Regions from separate parts of the Paenibacillus sp. AK121 genome, predicted to be linked through region 1. Evidence: riboswitches for the same ligand, from Rfam matches in the RefSeq annotation. Region 1 holds a riboswitch; each other region holds the start of a gene.
The links. Region 1 has a riboswitch for glycine ahead of gcvT (glycine cleavage system aminomethyltransferase GcvT). Riboswitches for the same ligand answer to the same signal wherever they lie in the genome.
Positions count from the first base shown of each region.

Region 2: another riboswitch for glycine. It lies ahead of sdaAB (L-serine ammonia-lyase, iron-sulfur-dependent subunit beta); the one in region 1 lies ahead of gcvT (glycine cleavage system aminomethyltransferase GcvT).
Region 3: another riboswitch for glycine. It lies ahead of KSP24_RS12760 (alanine/glycine:cation symporter family protein); the one in region 1 lies ahead of gcvT (glycine cleavage system aminomethyltransferase GcvT).

Region 1 covers NZ_JAHPJM010000001.1:89,695-92,972, reverse strand. The annotation lists gene KSP24_RS00405 (PTS mannitol transporter subunit IIBC) at 1-305, opposite strand, end outside; gene gcvH (glycine cleavage system protein GcvH) at 732-1,130, opposite strand; glycine riboswitch at 1,520-1,620, shown strand; glycine riboswitch at 1,623-1,719, shown strand; gene gcvT (glycine cleavage system aminomethyltransferase GcvT) at 1,799-2,899, shown strand; gene gcvPA (aminomethyl-transferring glycine dehydrogenase subunit GcvPA) at 3,023-3,278, shown strand, end outside.
Region 2 covers NZ_JAHPJM010000016.1:14,552-17,829, reverse strand. The annotation lists gene KSP24_RS22115 (DUF6359 domain-containing protein) at 1-886, opposite strand, end outside; glycine riboswitch at 1,101-1,215, shown strand; gene sdaAB (L-serine ammonia-lyase, iron-sulfur-dependent subunit beta) at 1,427-2,116, shown strand; gene sdaAA (L-serine ammonia-lyase, iron-sulfur-dependent, subunit alpha) at 2,106-3,005, shown strand; gene KSP24_RS22100 (Ig-like domain-containing protein) at 3,165-3,278, opposite strand, start outside.
Region 3 covers NZ_JAHPJM010000006.1:69,683-72,960, forward strand. The annotation lists gene KSP24_RS12760 (alanine/glycine:cation symporter family protein) at 60-1,478, opposite strand; glycine riboswitch at 1,625-1,720, opposite strand; glycine riboswitch at 1,732-1,816, opposite strand; gene KSP24_RS12765 (glycoside hydrolase family 1 protein) at 1,984-3,278, opposite strand, start outside.

The sequences.
Region 1 (3,278 bases):
TCGGCCCCCACAATGACCCCCATCGTCATAATGGCACCGATCACACCTCCACGCTGTCCGTGAATCATCGTGCCTCCCGTGTAACCGATCAGCAGTGGCAGCAAATAATTTTTCATCGGATCAACCAGTTGTGCAAAACCCTCATTTGGGAACCACCCGGTCGGAATAAAAAGGGCCGTAATTAATCCCCATGCGATAAAGGCTCCCATATTGGGCATAACCATACCGCTGAGAAAGCGGCCAAAACGCTGTACGGCGACACGAGCGCCACCGTTTGAACTGGACTTTGTGTCCACTGTGCTCATATTCATATCCTCCTTGTGAGTAAATAGCATCACTACCTTTTCTTAAAATTCATACTAAATGACAGCGCTATCTTCATCAACGAAATGAAAACGTACTTTCGTCATGAACGTTGATGACAACATTTAAATTTAAAGTAACGACAAGGCATTATACCTGCATAATTCTTCTTAATATGGCCGATAACAATAGAAATTAGTCGAAAAAACACTGTTGTAAATCTACACAATTTTATAGTGATGCTCTCTTCTAAGTCTGAGCAAACAACGTAAATACGTCTTCTAAAAGACAACAAAAAATAGCCGCTATGTCAGGTCATAGCGACTATTTTATACAAAAACTGAGCGGACTAACGATGCTCTTATTTAATTCAATATCCATATAAAAAATCAGAAATAAAGCGCTATTATTTCATGCTGTATTGCTCATTATTGCTCATCCGAAATCAACTGCTCGTACTGCTCCGCAGACAGCAACTTGCCCAGAGCTTCCTCGACATCATTGCTCATCTCTACTTCGATCATCCACCCCTCTTCATAGGGTGATTCATTCACCAACTCAGGTGTACTTTCCAGAGCTTCATTTACTTTCAAAACGGTTCCCGTCACCGGAGCAAAAAGATCGGATACGGTCTTCACCGATTCAATTGTACCAATCTCCGTCCCCTGTCCAATCGTTGTTCCCGCCCCAGGTAATTCCACAAAAACAATATCACCCAATTGATGCTGTGCAAAGTCTGTAATGCCGATCCGCAACGTCCCATCCACTGTGCGCTGAACCCACTCATGTTCGTCTGTATACCAAAGTTGCTGTTTCACTTCACTCATCCTGCTTCGCCTCACTTCCACATGAATAAAATGCTTTTGATCACCTGTATTAGACAAGTTAAGATTATGACAACAAGAACACCCATGTCAATAATACTAACAAAACTACTCCATACCAACTCATATAGCGCAGTCTATAAAAAAATGATAACTTGTAACAAACGCTTACATATCCTTATTTATACAATAAATGTTTTCCATATTGTTTTATATGACATTTTTATTGACATTTTGAATGGATTTGCGTATTAATGGGTTATAGTAATTGCTTTGAAAATACCTCGACAACTGCAAACGCGGATGAACGCGGAGGGAGAGACTACCAAAAATATTCGCATCGCTGTTGTCGTTTGTGAGACAGTTGGGCACGCGAATCGGATCAAGTTGTTATCTGCAAAGCCGGTTAACATACCGTTGATCCAAAAGGTAGCGCCGAAGGAGTAAACTTGCATTGCAGGTGAATCTCTCAGGCAAAAGGACCTCTGCCGGACGCATCTCTGGAGAGCATCCGTGAAAAGAGCGGATCACCCAAGGGGAAACCTGGTTCACACCGGGGTAACTTTCTGGTATCAAGGACAGAGCTGAAAGAAGAGTATGGACTGCCGTCTATACGTTTCTTTTAGCCTGTCTTTTTTGTTTAGCCGATTACACTGGATAGGAGTGGAAAAATGTCTAATTTGCGAAGAACACCACTATATTCGTCCTACGGGACGCAGCCCGGGGTTCGTTGTATTGACTTTGGCGGGTGGGAACTCCCCGTTCAGTTTAGCGGCATTCAAAAGGAGCATGAGGCCGTCCGACAACGTGCAGGTTTATTCGATGTATCGCATATGGGCGAGTTCTTGGTTGAAGGCAAAGAAGCTGAGGCTTTTTTGCAACAGGTAACCACAAATGATGTCAGCCAGTTGGAACCGGGCCAAGCACAATATTCACTCCTGTGTTACCCCGATGGAGGCGTAGTCGATGACTTGCTTGTATATTGCAAAGGACCAGAGCGCTACATGCTCGTTGTGAATGCCTCCAACATCGACAAAGATTGGGATTGGCTCATACGCCACGTACCAGCATCGGTTCATCTGGAGAATGTGTCTGATGCGATAGCATTGTTGGCATTACAAGGACCGGAAGCAGCACGTATTACCGCAGCCGTGACAGATACAGATATTACGAATCTGGCATCTTTCCGATTCCATGAGAACGTGCAATTGTTCGGAGCAAAAGCACTTGTCTCGCGAACTGGATATACCGGTGAAGACGGTTTTGAATTTTATATCCCTGCTGAGGAAGCACCCGCCGTGTGGGATGGTTTGCTTCGTTGCGGTGAATCGTATGGACTGATTCCCGCTGGACTTGGTGCTCGCGATACGCTGCGCTTCGAGGCACGGCTACCGTTGTACGGACAGGAGTTATCTGCCACAATTTCACCGCTTGAGGCTGGGTTAGGTTTCTTCGTCAAGCTAAATAAAGGAGATTTTATCGGCAGGGAAGCACTGCAACGTCAAAAAGAACAAGGAATTCCTCGCAAGTTAATCGGGCTGGAAATGATTGACCGCGGTATCCCGCGCGCTCATTATCCGGTGTTCGCTGAAGGTCAACACATCGGTGAGGTCACAACGGGTACTCAATCGCCCACCTTGAAGCGTAATCTGGGGCTGGCCCTGGTGGACAGTCGTTTTAGCACCCTATCGACACCGCTGGAGGTCGAAATTCGTGGTAAACGCCTGCGTGCGGAAGTGGTCCCAGCCCCCTTTTATAAACGGCTACGCTGATCTTAATCCTCTTCATTCTAAAAAAGCGATCATGTCAGATATAAAATTCTGGATTTTCCAATTAAGACTATGTATTAGCTAATTTACTATCTAAATTTTGCTTTTCGAAAGGAGCCAGAACCTATGAAGCAGCATCGCTATCTCCCCATGACCGAACAAGACCAAACCGAAATGCTGCGTGTGGTGGGCGTATCATCCATTGATGATTTATTCAGTGACATTCCAGAGGCTATTCGATACCAAGGGGAACTCCCTCTTTCCTCTCGGCTCGACGAAAGAGCCTTAACTCGCCACATGGCCGAGCTAGCCGGACACAACGCCAATGCAGATACACATGCTAGCTTTCTTGGTGCAGGTATTTATGATCATCATATTCCAT
Region 2 (3,278 bases), on a different contig from region 1:
AGCCATTCATAACCTCAGAGGAATCCCAACGGTTTTTGTTACGGTCCGCATTATAGTGGTCGGAGATGAAGAAAACACTTCCCCCGTTATTCACATATTGCAGCAGGGCAGCCTGCTCGGATGCCTTAAAGGCAACATTCGCTTCACCGATGATGAACACATCATATTGGCGCAGCTTATCATAGGTTATGGCCTGTTCTCCATAAGTAAAAGGAATGGGACGGTTCAGTTGGTCCACTGTAAAACCTACATTACGCAGTCCATTGGCAAAGTCGGAGAAGGCGCCTTCAATGACCCAATCTGCTGCCCCAGCCGTCTGTGCGTGCGTATTATCGAACAGCACCTTTTTACCTTTGCCATCCGGCAGTGTAGTACCGGGTTGACCCGGGTTACCAGGATTAGGCTCGCCAGGTTCACCTGGTTCACCCGGCTCGCTTCCGTTCACCAGTTCAACAGCGCTTGGGCTTTTCACTCCACCAAAATTATTGTAGGCGCCGAGTGTACCCGTCACACGGATTTTGTTGCCAATCAGCTCAGGATGGCCTGTTAGCCCAAATTGCCCTCTGTACGCTGATGTCAGCTGTACATCCAATAGATTAGACGTGCTACGTTCATTGGCCTGGTCGGCAATCAGTACGTTAAAATCATTCGCAAACGGAGAAGAAAAATTAGCCGTTTTCGATCCGGTAGCATGTCCGACGATGTAACCTTCCACCGTCACTGTGCCTCCACTGCCTTGGCGCTGAAGTGCCTCGGCTACTGTCAGTGCTCCCTCCGCTTTGACCTGACCGAATGGAACGAAGATCCCGATCAGCAGCGATACGATCGCTGCCAGATGCAGCACCCCTTTCAAGCGTGAACCTGTGAACCGCAAGCCTTTTACCATACGTCAATATCCCTCCTATAATTCCATAAATGTACTTGTCCTCTATCAGATTAGCTGTCTATCTTCTAATTCCTTCCTGATTTCATCCATAATTATGTAAATTTTAATCTCTTTTATCGGAAACTCGCTTGTTTATGTAAAAAATGAACCCTGCGATTGACACCGAGCACGGCATACATTACGCTAAGAAAGATATGTAGAACGGTATACGCGAATGAAGATGACGGGAGAGTCTGTCCAGGGGCTTACACGCTGGCGGCACCGAAGGAGCAAGACGCCAACACCCGGCTGGCGGATAATCTCTCAGGTCCATGTATCGTCATCTGACGCAACTCTGGAGAGAGCGCAAGCCACCCAAGGGGTAAGGCGGTAAGGACACCGTACGAAACTCTCAGGTAACGAGGACAGAGATAAGGGAAACTTCCTTATCCTGTCCTTTTTTGCGCTCACATTGTACGTCAGCATTAGGAACCGTCATAGCCGCGCAAAAACGCGGAAATACCATATACTATGGTAATAGAACATACAGGGGGCCACACCATGCGTTTCAAAGATGTATTTTCCATTATCGGTCCGGCCATGACCGGACCTTCCAGTTCACACACTGCAGGCGCGGTGCGGCTTGCACGCGTTGCCCGTCACTGGCTCGGGACGCAGCCTGACCGTGCCCGCATGACACTGTACGGCTCCTTCGCCGACACATACAAAGGACACGGTACAGACCTGGCGCTCATCGCAGGACTGCTCAATTACGATACAGACGACCACCGAATTCCAGATGCCGAGCAATGGGCGGAGCAGGCCGGGATGATCGTGGAATTTGCCGTCAGCGGACTACCCGCCCCCCATCCGAACACCGTCCGTTTTGAGCTGTGGAAGGGTGAGGATCAGCGTACACTGCTGGGTTCCTCCATCGGCGGTGGCAGCATCCATGTCCAGCAGCTCAATGAATTCCGAGTTAACCTGACCGGGGAGCTGTCTACGTTGGTGCTTCTTCACTCGGATAAGCCCGGTACATTAGGTGCGGTGACTTCAGCGCTCGGCGCCGCTGACATTAACATTGCCTATATGCACGTGGATCGCAAAGGCCGGGATGGAGAAGCACTTACAGCCATCGAAACGGACAGTCTTCCTACGGCTGAATTAATCGCAAAACTACAATCCTTACCACATATGTACGAAATTAAAATGATTAATTTGAAAAAAGGAGCTGAATCTGATGCGATTTAGCCATCTGCATGAAATCAGCGCTATATGCGCTGAGGAATCCACCACGATTGGCCGCCTGATGATTCAAGAGCAGGTACAAGAGACGAATTCAACGGAAGAAGAAATTTTCCGCCAAATGTCTGATTATTATGAAGTCATGAAAGAGGCTGTTCATCGCGGTCAGACGCAAGACACCGTATCCCGCAGTGGATTAACGGGCGGCGACGGCAAGCGCTTAGCCGAATATCTGCGGACAGGGGAAACCTGCTCCGGCGATGCCTCCGCGCTCGCCATGGCTTATGCGCTCTCCGTGTCGGAGGTTAATGCGTCCATGGGGCGCATTGTCGCCACGCCCACTGCAGGTTCATGCGGAGTCATCCCCGGTGTGTTCATTAGTGCGCAGGAGCGGTTCGGCTGGGATGATGAGCATATGGTGCACGGCTTGTTCGCAGCCGGAGCCATTGGCTACGTCATCGCCAACAATTCCTTCATTTCCGGCGCGGAGGGAGGCTGTCAGGCTGAGATTGGTTCAGCCATCGGGATGGCCGCTGGCGCTATGGTCGAGCTACGCGGTGGCACACCTGAGCAGGCCGTTCACGCCGTAGGCCTAGCGCTCAAGAACACGCTCGGTCTGATATGCGACCCCGTCGCCGGACTCGTCGAGATTCCGTGTATCGTGCGCAACGGGCTGGGAGCCGTGACCGCACTTGCCGCAGCGGATATGGCTTTGGCGGGTGTGCGCAGCGCCATTCCGTCTGACGAAGTCATTGACGTGATGCTTGAAGTCGGCAGCGCAATGCCGTCAAAGCACCGCGAGACCGCCAAAGGCGGCTTGGCCCAGACACCGACCGGCAAGCGTTTGACCGAATCCCTTACTCGCAACACATCGGTCAAAAAGGATAAGCCATAGTTTCTAAGCTTTAAACCAATTGCTTTTCCTCTATAAAACAAGGCGACTATCTCTCCTACACATTATCCTAGGGAAAGAGAATTCGCCCTTATAAAGAAAAGAGCAAGCATGCCGTCCCTAGACGTATGCTTGCTCTTTTTCTTTTCAGTCGGTTACAGATTACTGAACGGTTACCTGTACCTTCGTCATTTTACCAGCATATTTTACTGTAATTACAGCTTTGCCCTTACCCTGTGCTTTAATGTTACCGTCTTTGACGGTCGCAACGATAAT
Region 3 (3,278 bases), on a different contig from region 1:
AACAATTAAAAGGGAGTGTCCTCAAGCCTGTGATGGCTGAGAGCACTCCCTTTTATTATTTATGAATTGATCGTTTGTCCTTTTTCTTCTACTTGGATAGCCGCCCCTACATTGGCACCTGCAAGAATGCCCTTTTTCTTATTAGGATACAAAGAGTTCATATAGGTGCGAGTTTCGGCAACGACAATTCCCGACAAGCCGAGCAATGCAATCAGGTTCGGAAAAGCCATCATTGCGTTAAAAATATCTGCCAGCAGCCAGATGGCATCGAGCTTGATGAACGCGCCTCCGGCAACCAGTATGATGAACAGATAACGGTATGGTTTAATCCACTTGACCCCAAGCAAATATTCAACACAGCGTTCCCCGTAGTAGTTCCAGCCAAGTATCGTTGTGAACGCAAATAAAATAAGGCTAATCGTCACGAGCTCTGCTCCAGCCGGAAAGGCACTGGAAAACGCATGCTGAGTCATCAGACCTCCATCATCATTTCCACTCCATATTCCCGTAACCAGCAATGTAAATCCTGTCAAATTACAAATAATCATCGTATCGATAAAAACGCCCGTCATGGATATTAGCCCTTGTTCTGCGGGCCATTTCGTCTTAGCTGCTGCTGCTGCGATTGGCGCACTTCCCAAACCAGCTTCATTTGCAAAGATCCCTCTGGCAACTCCGCTTCGCATTGCCAGCATAATCGTGGCTCCGGCAAATCCACCCGTCGCAGATGTTGTCGAGAAAGCCCCTTGTAATACTAGTGCGATCGCATGAGGAAGCTCTCCTGCAAACTTAATGAGTACGATTAAACAAACCACGATATAGAGCCCCGACATGAATGGAACAATCTTTGTGGATACCTTGGCGATACTTTTGAGTCCTCCAATCGTAACAACAGCCGTCAATACGGAAATAATGATTGCTGTAACTACTGTTGGCACGCCAAAGCTACTTTCCGTAGAAGAAACGATAGCCTTTACTTGCGGAAAAGTACCGATTCCAAATAGTGCTACAAGAATACCAGAAAAGGCAAACAACATCGCCAGCGGCTTGAAACGGCGGCCAAGCCCGTTTTCAATATAATACATCGGTCCACCCGAAAATTGTCCGTTCCGGTCTTTAACACGGTATTTAACGGATAATAACCCTTCCGCATATTTGGTTGCCATCCCGAAAAAAGCTGCAACCAGCATCCAGAATAATGAACCGGGCCCACCCAGTTTGATCGCTGTTGCGACACCGACGATACTTCCCGTACCTACAGTAGCTGCGAGTGCCGTACTCAATGCTCCAAAGCTACTGACATCCCCGCTGCCTTCGTCCGGCGCTTTACCAATTAGCTTGAGCGCTAAGGGCAATCGAATAATCTGAAGCATCTTCAGACGGATCGTTAGCCACAACCCAGTGCCCATGACGAGAATTAGAAGCGGCGCTCCCCACATCCAACTGTCAATTGTTTCTAATAAATGTACCAAATTCATTTCAACCCGCTCCTCCAGCATATTAAAAAACAAAAAAGAGTCAAATCCGTTGATTCGACTCCTGGAGAGGTTAAAGGCACGAAAAATAAACCAATTTGTACAGGATTTTATCTCTAAAAAGCCTAGAGTATTCCCTGTCACAGGTTATTCGCGTCTCTGTCCTTTTGCCTGAGAGTTTAAGCAGATGATAATCTGCGGTGCACCTTCGGCGCCCAATTAAGGGTCTCTCCAGAGTTCTGTCCGTTTACGGTCCCTGCTTGTTGCTGTAAATCAGCTTAAGCACCTGAGAGTTTTGCCCCTTCGGTCGGAACTTTCGTTCCATCTCCCGCAAACATCAACCAGACATATGAAATTTTTATTTATTATACAGAAAACTTTCAGCGTATTACAAGTGAAAAATTTGTGAAGCCCTCTGACAAATCAATAGGGTGTCTATACAAAAAGCGGGTACAGCAGATTGCATCCTAAGGATTTTCTCTGCTGTACCCGCCAAAACGATATAGAATTACAATTCTTCACCATTGGTTGCTATCACATTTTTATACCAGTTAAATGAGTCCTTTTTGGAGCGTTGGAGCGTTCCGTTACCGTCATCATCCAGATCAACGTAAATAAATCCGTAGCGCTTGGACATTTCGGAAGTAGACATGCTCACAAGGTCGATAGGACCCCAGCTGGTGTAACCAATCAGATCAATACCGTCAGCAATGGCTTCCTTCATTTGGGCAATATGCTGACGCAAGTAATCAATGCGATACGTGTCATGCACAGAGCCGTCCTCTTCTACCTTATCGTACGCACCCAGGCCATTTTCCACGATGAACAGCGGCTTTTGGTAACGGTCATAAAACGTATTTAGTGTAACACGCAGGCCGATCGGATCAATCTGCCATCCCCAATCGGAGGACTGCAAATACGGATTTTTCACACCGCCAATCAGGTTCCCTGCTGCCTTTTCTCCTTCTGGACCTGCCGATACGGCCAAGGTCATGTAGTAGCTAAATGAGATAAAATCAACCGTATTATTTTTCAAAATTTCAGCATCGCCGGGTTCTGTCTGGATCACAATATTATTTTCTTCAAAATAGCGGTTCATATAGTTGGGATACTCCCCACGAGCATGCACATCCGTAAAGAACAGATTCATTTGATTTTCATGCTGTGCTTTCAGAATATCCTCTGGGTTACACGTATGTGGGTAGCTTTCAATGCGAGCCAGCATACAGCCGATCTGAGCATCCGGAATGATCTCATGTCCCCGTTTGGTCGCCAGTGCACTTGCTACAAATTGATGGTGCAATGCTTGATATATCGCTTGTTGCTTGTTTTCTACACGGTCAATAACCACACCGCCGCCAGTAAACGGACTCATAGTCATGACATTGATTTCGTTAAAGGTCAGCCAGTATTTTACTTTATCCTTATAGCGTGTAAATACCGTTTCGGCATATTTTACGTAATGATCTACGACTTCGCGTCCCAACCAGCCATTATACTTCTGTGTCAGACCTAGCGGTGTTTCATAATGTGACAATGTTACCAACGGCTCAATACCATACTTGCGCAGCTCATCGAATACATTGTCGTAAAATTGCAATCCTGCTTCATTCGGCTCGGCATCATATCCATTCGGGAAAATCCGCGACCAGTGGATGGACATCCGGAATACTTTAAAGCCCATTTCTGCAAACAAAGCAATATCTTCTTTGTAGCGGTGGTAGAAGTCCACTCCTTCACGCTTTGGAAAACGGGCGTTTACCTTCCCTGCCAAGATGTCCTCCAGTCGTTCAGACGAAATTT